DNA from 3 places in the Shewanella sp. Actino-trap-3 genome. Region 2 is predicted to be linked to each of the others. Evidence: predicted binding sites of a transcription regulator. Region 2 holds the regulator's gene; each other region holds the start of a gene.
The links. The regulator FliA, encoded in region 2, starts transcription of late flagellar genes. The targets are predictions, from matches to a motif close to CTAAAGNTNNNNNNNNNNNNGCCGATA.

Region 1 (4,639 bases), 2.3 Mb from region 2:
GATTAAATTGGCTCATTTGAGCGACTTTATTGAATCATTGCCAGATAAAGGCAATACCAAGGTCGGTGAGCGTGGATTAAAGCTTTCCGGCGGCGAAAAACAACGTGTTGCTATTGCTCGTGCTGTGTTGAAAGGTGCGCCTATTTTAGTGTTTGATGAAGCCACGTCTTCATTAGACTCACGCTCAGAGCAAGCTATTTTAAGTGCCTTGCGAGATGCTGCAAAAGGTCACACAAGTTTAGTCGTAGCCCATCGTTTATCGACCATTATTGATGCAGACCAAATAGTCGTATTGAGTAAAGGTAATATTGTTGAGCATGGCACTCATACTAGTTTATTAGCTCAGCAGGGTCTTTATGCTCGGCTTTGGCATATTCAAAATGAACAAGAAAATCTGGCGAAGGGCTAAGTGTCGATAAACATGTTTCTGCGTTATATAAACTAAAAGTGAGAGGATTAGAAGCTAGTACGCTAGCGGGGCTAGATCCTATACAAGCTAAAAACGAGAGGATTAGATGCCAGTACGCTGTGCGGCTAAATTCTAGAACCTAGCAGACTGAAGGTCGCTCTAGCAGGCCTATTCCTAGAACCTTGAACGCGGTCACTTCTTGATATGCTGGCTCCTCCATTTCAAGGTCGTTTAGGTATATATGATGATGTGGCGTAAAAACGGGCGTTTGGGTTTATCATTCTCTTACCATGAGTAAGAATTATCACCAGCGAAGTCGTTAAGTGGGGCATAAATAAAAACCTTTTTATAGCGTAAGCACTCTATAATGGAACACTTTAACAGCGCTGAATGGTGTTTAAACCGAATTGTTATATCTATGGCTAATGAATTTTTTGACGATAGTGATTAACGCAGTTAATCTATAGCCTTACTCGTGAGTTATATATCTCAGATAACATTGTTTTTCAATCAACTGGATTTTATTAAAGGTGCAGATTCGTGTATGGAGATGACTTGTGCATAATATTGCGTTAATTGCGGCGCTAGAAGGCACCCGGCATCAAGTGACAACAGATTGGTTTGCTATTATGGCAATGCTAAAAACGCGTAACATGTCTGATGATGCAATTAAAATAGTGTACAACGATTTGTGTGCTGGTTTAAGGGTGACGACTCGTGGCGTGACGTTAGCTAAGGCGATGGATAGTGATCTCGATAAGAGTATTGTATAACCTAGCCAATTAAACAAAATGATGACACGCAGGACACACTTTTGTTGTTTAACTCGCTCGAATCAACTCATACTGTTATATCGATTTGCACTGACTTATGATGCTAATGAATTGATATCAGTGTATCTTTTGGGATGCCATTATGGCTTTAATCGCTAATGTTAGGTTTTTTGGCGGATAAAACACTTGGAAGAAGATCGGGATATAGTAAGTTGCTTCTGTAATGACTAATTCGACTGTTGATTAACAATTGATTACTTTTTCTGCCAACTAATACACACCATTTTTATCAGTGCCGCTGGAGAAGGGTCTAGTGTTAAACGTTTAATTTTTCCTTGTTCAAAGCATACTAATTCTCCTTCGATTTCTGTCATTCGATTACAGTTTTTACAGCTTAAACTTAAGCTTTTTGCATTTAGATCTACTGCATTCGTTTTTATATTCAATACGAAACCCTCTGGATTGATGCCTCTTTAAATCACAATAAGACTACTTATTGTGATCAATATCAAGCATATTATACACCTTTTCTCATTTTCGGCAAAGTAATCCGCGCACTAGAGCCCTGTAATTTACTGGGGTTCATGACCTACACTATTGCATATGTCGGTAATGTTTATCGAGAGTGACTGCGACCCCAGACGATTGCACAATACGAGCATGGTGGCGGGTTAAATATCTTGGATCTGTTACGCCGCATGAATGTGCGATCATGATTAAATCATAGTGTAAAAAATGATTATAGTTTGCGACACGTACCGATTTATCTTTAGGATCTAAGCCTTTTTGTAGCCGTGTATTATGAGTTGTAATGCCAGTGGGGCAAGTGTCTTTGTTACATTGCAGCGATTGAATACAGCCTAAGGCAAACATATTTCCACGGGCGGAAGCAATAAAATCGGCACCAGTGGCTAATGCCCATGCCACATATGAGGGCATGATCATTTTCCCCGTAGCAATAATTTTAATGCGTTGCTTAAAGCCGCGTTCATTCAGTAAATCAACCAGTAACGGTAAACTCTGTCGTAGTGGTAAGCCCACATTATCCATCAGAGCTTGTGGCGCTGCGCCTGTACCGCCATCGGAACTGTCTAAGGTAAAAAAGTCTGGTGCATGCTCAATACCACGGCGCTCAATTTCATCCAGGAATTCGGTTACCCAAGACATATCGCCTAACACAGCCTTAATTCCTGTTGGTTTGCCGGTAATATCTCTTACCTGATTTATCATATCGACAATGTCAGCTACGTTGTTTAATTCAATGTGTCCATTGGGGCTAATTGAGTCTTGTCCCGCTGGGATCCCGCGAATAATGGCAATTTCTTCAGTCACTTTTATGGCGGGTAAAATACCACCTTTACCGGGCTTAGCACCTTGGCTTAACTTAATTTCAAACATTTTGACTTCAGGATGCGCTGCAATTTCGGTGAGTTTTTGTGCGTCTAAATGGCCTTGAGCATTACGGACACCGTATTTAGCTGTGCCTATTTGAAATACTAAATCACAATGACCTTTTAGATGGTAAGGGCTTAATCCTCCCTCGCCAGTATTGAGCCAACAGCCTGCTTTTGCTGCGCCATGGGATAGTGCTGTAATCGCTGGGCGAGATAATGCCCCAAAGCTCATTGCTGATATATGGCAAATTTTCTCGGTTATGTAAGGGTGATTACAATCGGGGCCAATGGTGACAGCGATGGTTTTATGGGTGTCATGATCATTGATGGGGAATGCTGAGTTCATGAACATTACTGCCCCCGGTTTATCTAAGATCTGAGTAGAACCAAACGCAATGGTGCGGTCAACATTTTTAGCGGCGCGATATACCCAACTGCGTTCGGCGCGATTAAATGGCAGCTCTTCGCGGTCTTGGGCAAAAAAGTATTGTCTAAAAAACTCGCCTTGTTTTTCTAGAATATACCTAAAACGGCCGATGACAGGGTAGTTATGCCGAATGGCTTGTTTAGTTTGCAGTTTATCAGCGATAAACATGTAAATTACCGCAATGAGCAAGAACCAGAATAACATTAATAAAAGACCAGAAAAAATATCTATTCCCCACATAAACCAATGTTGTTGCAGCATATTTTTGTCCTTAATTAAAATTCAGTGTGAGAGACTCAGTATGGGTGATAATGATAAAATTAATCTTATTAACTAGCCATATTAGCAATAACCAATACGAGGTAACTATATCGTTACACTTTTGACCTCGTTATCAAACGGTTTTCTTTTGCAGTAGTAAGGCATTAATTGATGCGATTGTGATGCGTTGAAGCTTACTTTTTCAATTTAGCGGGTATTGCTAATGTACACATTAACGCTGTTATTTGGGCTATCCTTTACATTATCGTTATGCAATATAGGCCTTTAGTTCGCCATTAATATCGTAAGGGGGTGAATGAGATGAATCGTTATATTTATCTATTATGACTTCAGAGATTCATTTTTTGGTCGATATTTAGGCTATCTATTATGCTAAATGAGAAATTATTATGGATGTTAACAATGCGGCTTCAACTAATGCGACCCCTGCACTAGAAAGTAAAAGCACTTCAACCCGTGCCGCCACTTCGTCAACTCAAGCCGCTTCCAATAACGCTAGCTCAGCGGTCAACTTATCCACCAAAATATCAGCGAGCCAACTCAGTCGTCAAATAATGAATAACAACATTCTGGCAGCACAAGAGGAAGTGAGCATTGCTGCCGGTGACAAGTCCATGGCATTACTTTATCGCGCCGCGATTGAAGCCATTAACGAAGAGCTTGCACCAATGCGAGGAGAAAACTCAGTCCAAAAGAGCCTTGCGAGTGGGGTTGATTACTCGCCAGAAGCAACTGCTGATCGTATTGTTAGCTTTGCAACAGCGTTTTTCTCTGTGCATCAACAACAAAACCAATCTATGGTGCTCGATGAACAAGTTGACAGCTTTATGCTCAAAATTGGAGATGCAATCGATCACGGTTTTAAAGAGGCAAGTGATATTTTGTCTGGTTTAAAAGTACTAGAGGGCGATATTGCTGCTGGTGTTGATAAAACATATGAGCTGATACAGCAAGGGTTAGCGCAATTTAGACAGGATAAGTCGACTAAAGATGGATCACAAAGCGTGACTCAAGCTACTTAGTCTCTTATGATTAAGATAGGCTTTCAGCGATAAGGATAGTGACTATGTGGACAACGGGTAAGGTAATTGAGCGCATTGATTGGAATGATAAATTATTCTCATTGCGCATCAAAGCCGATGTCGAACCTTTTATCGCAGGTCAGTTTATTAAGCTCAGCCAAATGCGTGATGAAAAGCGTGTCGCGCGGGCGTATTCACTGGTAAATTCTCCAGGTACGGATTATGTCGAAGTGCTGGCGGTGTCGGTAGAGGATGGGCAATTATCTCCAGATCTAAAAGCATTAAACCCGGGAGACACCATCGAAGTGACGCCCAAAGCGACTGGATTTATG
Region 2 (4,639 bases):
CATAATGGGACCTTCTGCTTCTATTTTATTATCGTTTATAGTAGGCAATAATTCGCTAGCATTATCACCAAACACTGTTAGCATTGAAACCAAATTAGTTTCTACTTCACGAACTAAATCAATCACTCGACGGATCATTTGACCGGTCAAATCTTGAAAGTCTTGCGCCATTAAAATTTGATTTAACAGCTCGCGAAGGCGATTAGAGTCATGCTCGCTATGCGACATAAACTGTTGAACATCATGACAAAGTGACTTAAATTCACCCAATTCTATATCACGACGCATCAATTTATCCCACATGGGCGTCACTGATTGTATATTGCTAATGATGGTATCGGCCAAAGGAAGACATTCTTCAACTGCATCCATGGTTTTATTTGCAGCTTGTTCTGTCATATCGATAACATAGTTCAACCTTTCTTTAGCATCCGGTATTTCGGTATTCGCTAATTCAGATAAACGGTTATCAACTTGGAAATCTTTTAGTGCACTGTGGAGTTGTCGAGTTAACTTACCGACTTCTTCAAAAAGCTCACGCTGCAATGGCGTGGCAAGCTCTCTGATGTAATCATCAGCTTTTTCTTGATTACCCGAGGTAAGTAATTCAACAAGTTCTTGGGCTTGTTCAAGAGTGACCAAGCCCGATATTGATGCCTGCATGACTAATCCTTGGTTATGCGAGTCGTTCAAAGATTTTATCTAGCTTTTCTTTTAACGTAGCGGCGGTGAAAGGTTTTACTACATAACCATTTACACCAGCTTGCGCTGCAGCAATAATTTGTTCACGCTTAGCTTCAGCGGTTACCATCAATACAGGTAAATGCTTTAACGAATCATCAGCACGAATGGCTCTAAGTAAATCAATACCTTGCATTCCAGGCATGTTCCAGTCTGTTACTACAAAATCAAAATCGCCTTTTTGTAACATTGGTAGGGCTGTTGAGCCATCATCTGCTTCTTGAGTATTATTGTATCCCAAGTCTCGCAACAAGTTCTTAATGATACGCCTCATTGTTGAAAAATCGTCAACAATAAGAATCTTCATATTCTTGTCCAAGGTTTCCTCCGGTGAGCTGACTCTCGTTCGCTCTATATAAGTTATTATTCTTGTGTCCAATGCTTGAGTTTGGCTTTTAACCTGAGCATTGCCTGACTTAATATCTGGCTTACTCGCGATTCGCTAACTTCAAGGATTGCACCAATTTCTTTTAAATTTAATGCTTCGTCATAATATAACGACAGCACTAACGCATCTCTTTCTGGCAATGTCTTAATTGCTTCAACCAATGCAGATTGAAATTGAATTTCAGCAAGCGAGTCAAAGGTTTCATCTGGCGATTCGTTGTCTGTGATTAACACATCTTGCGCAACACCAAGATCTTCTATACCGATGATTTTACCAACAGAAACATCATTTAAGATGTGATGGTATTCATCAAGCGACATATCAAGTTTTTCTGCAATTTCAGTATCATGAGCATCACGTCCAAGCTTCTGCCCTAATTCATCAATCACTTGTGCTACACGACGATTATTACGATGAACTGAGCGTGGAACCCAGTCACCTCGGCGAATTTCATCTATCATTGCACCACGAATTCGGATACCAGCAAAGGTTTCAAATTTGGCCCCTTTACTATCATCAAATTTTGATGAGGCCTCAAGCAACCCCATCATCCCAGCTTGTAATAGGTCATCGAGTTGCACCGATGCTGGTAATCTTGCCAGCATATGATGAGCAATTCTTTTAACCAGCGGTGCATACTGTTCAACAATAGATGTTTTGTTATCGAACTGAGTATACGCTGCGGCTTTATTCACCCGTTCTTCCTTCTTGTATCGGCTTACGTTGTACAAGACGTTCAACAAAGAATTCTAAATGGCCGCCGGGCTGTTGTGGCACCGGCCAGGTCATAACTTTATTGGCTAATCCATGGTAAGCAATAGCTGAAGGAGATTTAGGATACGCTTCAACAACTAACTTTTGCTTACGAACCGCTTTACGTAAATTCTCATCAAAGGGTATTGTTGCAACCAGCTCTAAAGCAACATCTAAAAATCTATCGGTCACTTTACTCAGTTTTGCAAATAATTCCATACCTTCTCGTAAACTACGCACCATATTTGCCACAATTTTGAAGTGGAACACACCATGCTCGCGACTTAAAATTTTAATCAGTGCATAAGCATCGGTAATCGATGTCGGCTCGTCGCAAACAACAATTAATACATCCTGTGATGCACGAGAAAAACTCAGCACCATATCTGATATTCCGGCAGCAGTATCAACAATTAAAATATCGAACTGAGTACGCATTTCACTAAATGCACGGATAAGTCCGGCATGTTGTGCTTGCGTCAATTCAACCATCGCTTGAGAACCTGACGTAGCAGGAACAATACCGATCCCTTTGGGTCCGCGCACAATGATGTCATCTAATTCGGCATCACCGGACAAAACATGAGATAAATTTTTCTCAGCGCGGATCCCCAGCATGACATCGACGTTGGCTAACCCTAAATCGGCATCAAGTACTAATACGCGTTTGCCTTTTTCAGCTAATGCAACGGCGGTATTAATTGACACACTGGTTTTGCCCACTCCGCCTTTACCACCGGATACGGCAATTACTTTAACTTTATCGTTATTTGGTTGATTCATCATACGTAAACCACTTGCTTGATCCCGTGTCATAACTTTACTCAAATGCATAGGCGTTGTCATTAGACCACGCTGTGTCTTGTGACGATTGTTGTTCTGTTTCATTTAATGCCGCCAGAGCCTGCTTAGCCAACTCTAGGGTATCAGCCACTTTCATGTCCTCAGGAACACGTTGGCCGTCAGTAACATAGCTCAATGGTAACTCATTTTGAATCAATACGCTCAAAGCACCTGCAATTGATATTGATTCATCTAACTTGGTTAAAATCGCACCCGCTAATGGGATCCGTTTAAAATGTTCAACCGCATCTTGCAATACGCGACGTTGACCGGTCGCCGACAAGACTAAGTAGCTCCTAATTGGAATTCTACTATTGGCTGTTAAATTATCTAGTTGCTGATATAAACGCATATCTCGCTGCCCCATACCCGCCGTATCAATTAACACTAACTTACGATTTCTAAACTGATAAAGAATTTGTTCTAATTCAGTTAAATCATGAGCTTGTTTAACCGGACAGCCCATTATTTTGCCATAAGTGGCTAATTGCTCATAGGCGCCAATACGGTAATGATCTGTGGTAATCAATGCGACCTGCTCTGGTCCATGATGGGCGGCAAATCGGGCGGCAATTTTAGCTAAAGAAGTCGTTTTACCAACACCCGTAGGACCCACAAATGCCACAACACCACCCCGTTTGACAATATCATCGCCTTGGTTGTCGAGTAAGTTGGCTAAACTTTGCGGTAATGCGCGCACTAAATCTGCTGGGGTGTAATGTTGGCTTAATCCCGCTAGTTTAGCAGCTACTGCCGGAGAAAACTCTGCGGCAATCAATTTACTTTCAAGCATTGCTCCCACAGGATCGGTCCGCTTTTTTTGGTCTTTCATTAACGATGAAACTTGATGAGTTAATAAGCTACGTAATGAAGCCATTTCTTCACGCAGATCATCCATATCGCCTGAGTGGTTTTTATTATTTTTTGTTGGTTTGTCAGAGACGGATTGCGGTGGCAAGTTCGACGCGGGTTTAGCCGACTTTGCACCTTGTAATTGGCGGGCCCATTCAGGTAACTCTGGCTCGTCTTGTTGCACGGACATTTGTTGTGTCATGCGATTGTGTTGTTTTTCAAGTAATGCCTGTAACGAATCTGCTGCCGCAGGAGGATTGACCTTCGATTGGGCTTTTATGGCAGGTTTAGCGCCTAAAGACACCTTGTCTTCGCTCACATCCATAAAACCCGTGGTCGGCGCTTGTGAAGCGATAGCGGCTTTAGGTTCGTCATAATCTACAGCAGCGACAATCTCGATTCCGCCAGTGACTTTTTTATTCGACATAATGACAGCGTCAGAACCCAACATTTCTTTTACTTGAGCCAATGCCGCGCGCATATCTTTGGCAAAAAATCGTTTAATTTTCACTTATGCACCTCTATAAACTGACGTTATCACTATTGGCCTACAGCAGAAACAATTCTAATTTGTTTCTCGTCCGGTATTTCTTGGTAAGAAATCACGCGTAAATTTGGAATAGTGTATTTAACAAATCGTGACAGCGTTGACCTGAGCATGCCAGATGTCAATAAAATGGCTGGTTGCCCTACCATTTCTTGCTTCTGTGCAGCGTCTAATAATGACTGTTGCATACGCTCTGCAAGACCCGGTTCAATATTAGGACCTTCACCGCCGGTCGCCTGCATAGACTTATGCAACATCTGTTCCAACTCTGGCGCCAATGTAATGACAGGGATTTCAAGTTCTGGTCCAGAGATTTCTTGCACTATCATACGTTTTAGCGCAATCCGCACTGCTGCGGTTAATACTTCGGTGTCATTACTCTTAGTGCCGTATTCTAACAAGGTTTGCACTATGGTGCGTAAATCACGTACCGATACCCCTTCGTTAAGTAGGTTTTGCATCACTTTAACCACAGATCCCAGCGGCATAATATCGGGGACAAAACCATCGACTAA
Region 3 (4,639 bases), 670 kb from region 2:
ATACATTTGACTGCCATTATCGACAAAATGGCATTGAGCACCATAGAATTCAATTTGTTGGATTTTTTTCTTGGCGGTAGTAGTTGGCATCACTGCGATAAAAGGTAATCCGAGTAATCTTGCAAAATAGGCTTCCGAAACGGCGGTGCTGCCAGAGGAGGATTCAATAATCGGGGTATCTTTTTTTATCCAGCCATTACAGAGCGCATACAGAAATAGTGATCGAGCTAAGCGATGTTTTAAGCTACCAGTGGGGTGAGTACTCTCATCTTTTAAATAAATGTCTATTCCATCAAGTTGTGGAAGATCTAATTTTATAAGATGCGTATCTGCAGAACGTTGATAATCGGCTTCTATTTTTGCGATGGCCTGATTGACCCAAGTAGATGACATGCAATTGCACCCGTTATTCCAAAAAGGAATAAATAATAACTAAAATACAAACTTAAGAGTAGTGTTTATCGACACAAGGAAACAATTATTATTGAATAACGGCGATGAAGGGCAATATTGTTGAGATCAGCTAATCACACAACAATTAGAACAACAATTAGTGCACAAGTAACCCAGTAGTTAGTACAAGTACTACCACAATAAATAACACAATAGTTATCACAACAGATTGTTAGTACAACAGATAATTAGTAAAAAAAATAGTTAGTACAATGGATTGTTAGTACAACAGATAGTTAGCACAACGGATAGTGAGTACAACGGATAGTGAGTACAACGGATAGTGAGTACAACAATAGTGGCGTAAATAGGCTATAACTTGGATGACATAAATTGGTCTAGATGAGGTCGACAAAGCGCAGATAGGGAAATATTTTAACGGGGTAAATAACCGATAGGACACAGTAATAAAACAGCGTTGAATTAAAGCAAGATGTAAAATGGTGGAGGGAGAAGGATTCGAACCTTCGAAGGCTGAGCCGTCAGATTTACAGTCTGATCCCTTTGGCCACTCGGGAACCCCTCCACAGCAAGATAGATACGAATAAAAGAAAGATGGTGGAGGGAGAAGGATTCGAACCTTCGAAGGCTGAGCCGTCAGATTTACAGTCTGATCCCTTTGGCCACTCGGGAACCCCTCCACATTTTTTCTTTTTTTCTTACTCTCTTTTTACATTTTAACTCTTTACAGCTTTACCACATCGCAAATGGTGGAGGGAGAAGGATTCGAACCTTCGAAGGCTGAGCCGTCAGATTTACAGTCTGATCCCTTTGGCCACTCGGGAACCCCTCCTCAATTGCGGCCGCCATAGTAGTCAGAAACCTTTTATATGTAAAGTGTAAAATTGAATATATTGCTAAAGTTTATGACTGTTTGGTCGATAAATTAGCATCGAGCAGTAGTAGTGATGTTTTTATATGCAAATTGAATCAACATTAGTCAATGAATTACAAATAGGGAACCGATTAAACGTCGCGATTGAACATAATCGTCGCGGTGAATTTGGTTTGCTATTGGCTATGTTGTCGGTTGATGCCGTTGATATGGCTCAATTTCAATTGGATAATGATATAGAGAGCACGCAAAAGCTACGAAGACAGTTTGCGGTACCGCCAGCGCAATTACTGGTTGATGATATATCAGTCCACCCGGACACTATCGATAACGCTATTGTGTTTCAGCAGCAAGGGGCAAGGCAGTTCCAACTTCAACAAGCATTAACGCCCGAAGCGCTTGTGATTAGAGGCTCTCAACCAGATGCGATGGTTGAAGTCTTAAGTAACTGTGATTACCTAACTAAAAATAAAGCCATTAATGCTTACCAACAACATACTCCAATAGAAGAGATGCATTTTCTGGATCAGCTCAATACACAACGTAAGATTTCAAATACCTTATCATTACAGTTGGCTTAACTGCTTAGGGGTAATACGGTGCTGTTACTCTTAATAGTATAGAGTGAATATTTTTGGTAATTGTGAGCATGGCAAATAAAATTCAGCCAAAACTGGGTTATATTTGTGGTTCGACGTTAAACAAACTGATGGGGTGAGTAATGATTGAGAAAATTAAACAGCAACAAGGTAATGTCAATGACACCTGTGCGGAATGTGGTAGTTATGTTGATATTGGTGCCGTCGTTGAAGCAGAAGATACTTTATTGATGCTTAGTTTTGTCGGTGACGATGCATTGTTACAAGCACAAGCTATGCAGCAAATAGCACAACAACGTTTTACTGATACAAAAGCTGAAATTGTTGATGAGGATAACACTATTGCTTTGAAGCTTGATTTCGCTTATAGCGTGGAGAAGATGATTTTTCAACTTGAAAATCAACTTTAGATTTATGGCACTTTGTAATGAAAATAAAAACGTGTTACGTGTTTGTTGTTAAACACTTTTTATGGGAGTGAGCATCGTGTGTCAACAATCCTAATTAAGCGTAACAATATATTACCAAAGGATTGCTGTTTTAGAGTATCGGGTGTAATCTGCTTTACTTAATCAAAGGTATAGTAGCTTATGCTAATTTAATATTCTAAATGTCTTTAACACGAGTTTCGCTCCCGGTGCATTGCTGTTATATGTTGACTCACGCTGTGAATATCAGAAAATAATAATAAGTGTATTGAGTTAATAATGTTAAAAATTTAGGGTGATGAAGCCATTTTTTCGGAATGTAAATGAATCGAAAAGAGCAACAGCACTTATTGGAATTAATTGTAAATTCCAGTGCTAAACAACAAGGTGATTTCAAAAAAACCGCAGAGTTGGTATGCCAACAGCTGCGAGAATATTTCGCTGCGTCATTTGTATCTGTTTGGTCATTGAGAAATAAAACCGATAATAACGGCTTTGCTGACGATGACGATTTTATCTGTGAGCATACCTTAGTCGCTAGCAAGGTTAACGACAAACTGAGTCATTTATCTCATTTGAGACAAATGAGCATTGACCCTCAATATTTTAACGAATTACGTTCCCATCGATATATTTTATCCACCGACAGCACGCATATAAATTTAGTTCAAACATTTTCTGAGTACTACCAACACCACAACATCGCCACCAGCATTGATATTGCCATCCGAATAAATGGCCATATAGAGGGCATTTTGTCGGTGGAAAGCTGTGAAGCGGCCCGTTGGATAGAATCTGATATTCAGTTTGCTATTCAATGTGCTGATCAATTGGCATTAACATTATCTACGCGCTATACCTATGATCGCAATGAACAAATTTGTATGTTGCGAAATGCTACCGAGCAATCAGAGCATGTTGTCATGCTGGTGAATACCGATAGTCGTATTATTGAGTATGTTAACAGTGCCCATGAAAAAATGACCGGGTTACCCCGTTCTTCGGTTGAACATCATAGTGCTTCAAACCTTGATGTGTTTAGGCATACGCCACAACTGCTTGACCAGATTATCAATAAATTACGTAATAGTGAGATCGTTAAAGGTGACCTTAAATTGGCGCGAATTGACGGTAGTGAATATTGGATAAATTATCATATTACGCCGTTTGTAACGGAACAGGGTAAGCATTATGCGCTTGTGGCTAGTTATGATAATTCAGCAGAATATTTACACAAAGCCGAATTAGAGCGTTTTGCATGGCATTGTTCATTAACAGGACTACACAATCGTAGCCATTTTACCCCCATTCTGGATAGCGCTACTGAAGGTACATTAATTCTTATTGATTTATTAGGCTTCAAGCGTTTTAACGATACTCATGGCCATGAACAAGGTGATGCCTTATTAATTGAGACGGCAAGACGTTTACAATATTTTGCTGAGACTTCCAACGCTATTGATGTCGCCAGAATAGGTAGCGATGAATTTGCTGTATTATTGCCGCCGATGTTACCGGAGACGGATGTCGAACAAATGATCAGCCAGCTTTACATGAATCTGGCCGCTTCATCAGTCATTTATCGAGAAAAAGTAGAACCTAGACCCGCCATTGCCGTAGTCGATATCAAGTCAGTAGTCGGCTTGTTCAACCCGTTATCTTGTGCTGATATTACGTTACAAGTTGCTAAGAAAAACAATGATATTCATTATCAATTCTTTAATGAAGCGCTACTTGAAGCTTTTAACACTAAAGCAGAGATAGAGCGTGATTTACACCATGCTATTCGCGGTCGAGAGTTTGAGTTGTATTATCAACCCTTAATGGATCTGAAAAATAATCAGTATATTGGTGCAGAAGCATTAATTCGCTGGCATCACCCTAAAAAAGGGGTGCTTTATCCAGGTGCGTTTATCGAAATAGCAGAACAATCCGGGATGATTAATCAAATTGGTGAATGGGTATTAGAAGCGGCCTGTAAGCAATTGAATTTATGGCAGCATAAAGATGTCAACATTGCGATGCATGTGAATGTTGCCGCGCGACAATTTTTTAGCGGTAACTTGTATGAACAAGTTTGGCGTTTCGTTACGCGCTATCGTATTAAACCGAAGACTTTGATCCTTGAAATAACGGAAACGGAACTCATGGGAGATATTCGCTATGCAATTAAGTTATGTCATGAATTGGCCGAATTAGGTGTCGGTTTAGCGATTGATGATTTTGGTACAGGTTACAGTTCGATGAAATACCTTAAGCAATTCCCCATTTCGAAATTAAAAATAGATCGCTCATTTATTATGGATATCTGTTCTAGCCACGAA

Region 1: CXF80_RS17735 (DUF5610 domain-containing protein) is a predicted target of FliA. The motif match lies at 3,613-3,639, and genes of this name have one in related genera.
Region 3: CXF80_RS04815 (VC2046/SO_2500 family protein) is a predicted target of FliA. The motif match lies at 1,311-1,337, and genes of this name have one in related genera.

The regions. Positions count from the first base shown of each region.
Region 1 is NZ_PJCE01000001.1:4,072,104-4,076,742, forward strand. Features, by position in the region: gene CXF80_RS17715 (ABCB family ABC transporter ATP-binding protein/permease) at 1-409, shown strand, start outside; gene CXF80_RS17720 (hypothetical protein) at 967-1,182, shown strand; gene CXF80_RS17725 (hypothetical protein) at 1,437-1,628, opposite strand; gene CXF80_RS17730 (FMN-binding glutamate synthase family protein) at 1,777-3,264, opposite strand; gene CXF80_RS17735 (DUF5610 domain-containing protein) at 3,675-4,307, shown strand; gene CXF80_RS17740 (ferredoxin--NADP reductase) at 4,352-4,639, shown strand, end outside.
Region 2 is NZ_PJCE01000001.1:1,805,433-1,810,071, forward strand. Features, by position in the region: gene CXF80_RS07655 (protein phosphatase CheZ) at 1-663, opposite strand, end outside; gene cheY (chemotaxis response regulator CheY) at 677-1,060, opposite strand; gene CXF80_RS07665 (RNA polymerase sigma factor FliA) at 1,105-1,824, opposite strand; gene CXF80_RS07670 (MinD/ParA family protein) at 1,817-2,698, opposite strand; gene flhF (flagellar biosynthesis protein FlhF) at 2,703-4,088, opposite strand; gene flhA (flagellar biosynthesis protein FlhA) at 4,118-4,639, opposite strand, start outside.
Region 3 is NZ_PJCE01000001.1:1,130,556-1,135,194, reverse strand. Features, by position in the region: gene CXF80_RS04835 (PLP-dependent cysteine synthase family protein) at 1-393, opposite strand, end outside; tRNA gene CXF80_RS04830 (tRNA-Tyr) at 895-979, opposite strand; tRNA gene CXF80_RS04825 (tRNA-Tyr) at 1,010-1,094, opposite strand; tRNA gene CXF80_RS04820 (tRNA-Tyr) at 1,162-1,246, opposite strand; gene CXF80_RS04815 (VC2046/SO_2500 family protein) at 1,372-1,869, shown strand; gene CXF80_RS04810 (DUF406 family protein) at 2,010-2,297, shown strand; gene CXF80_RS04805 (sensor domain-containing phosphodiesterase) at 2,639-4,639, shown strand, end outside.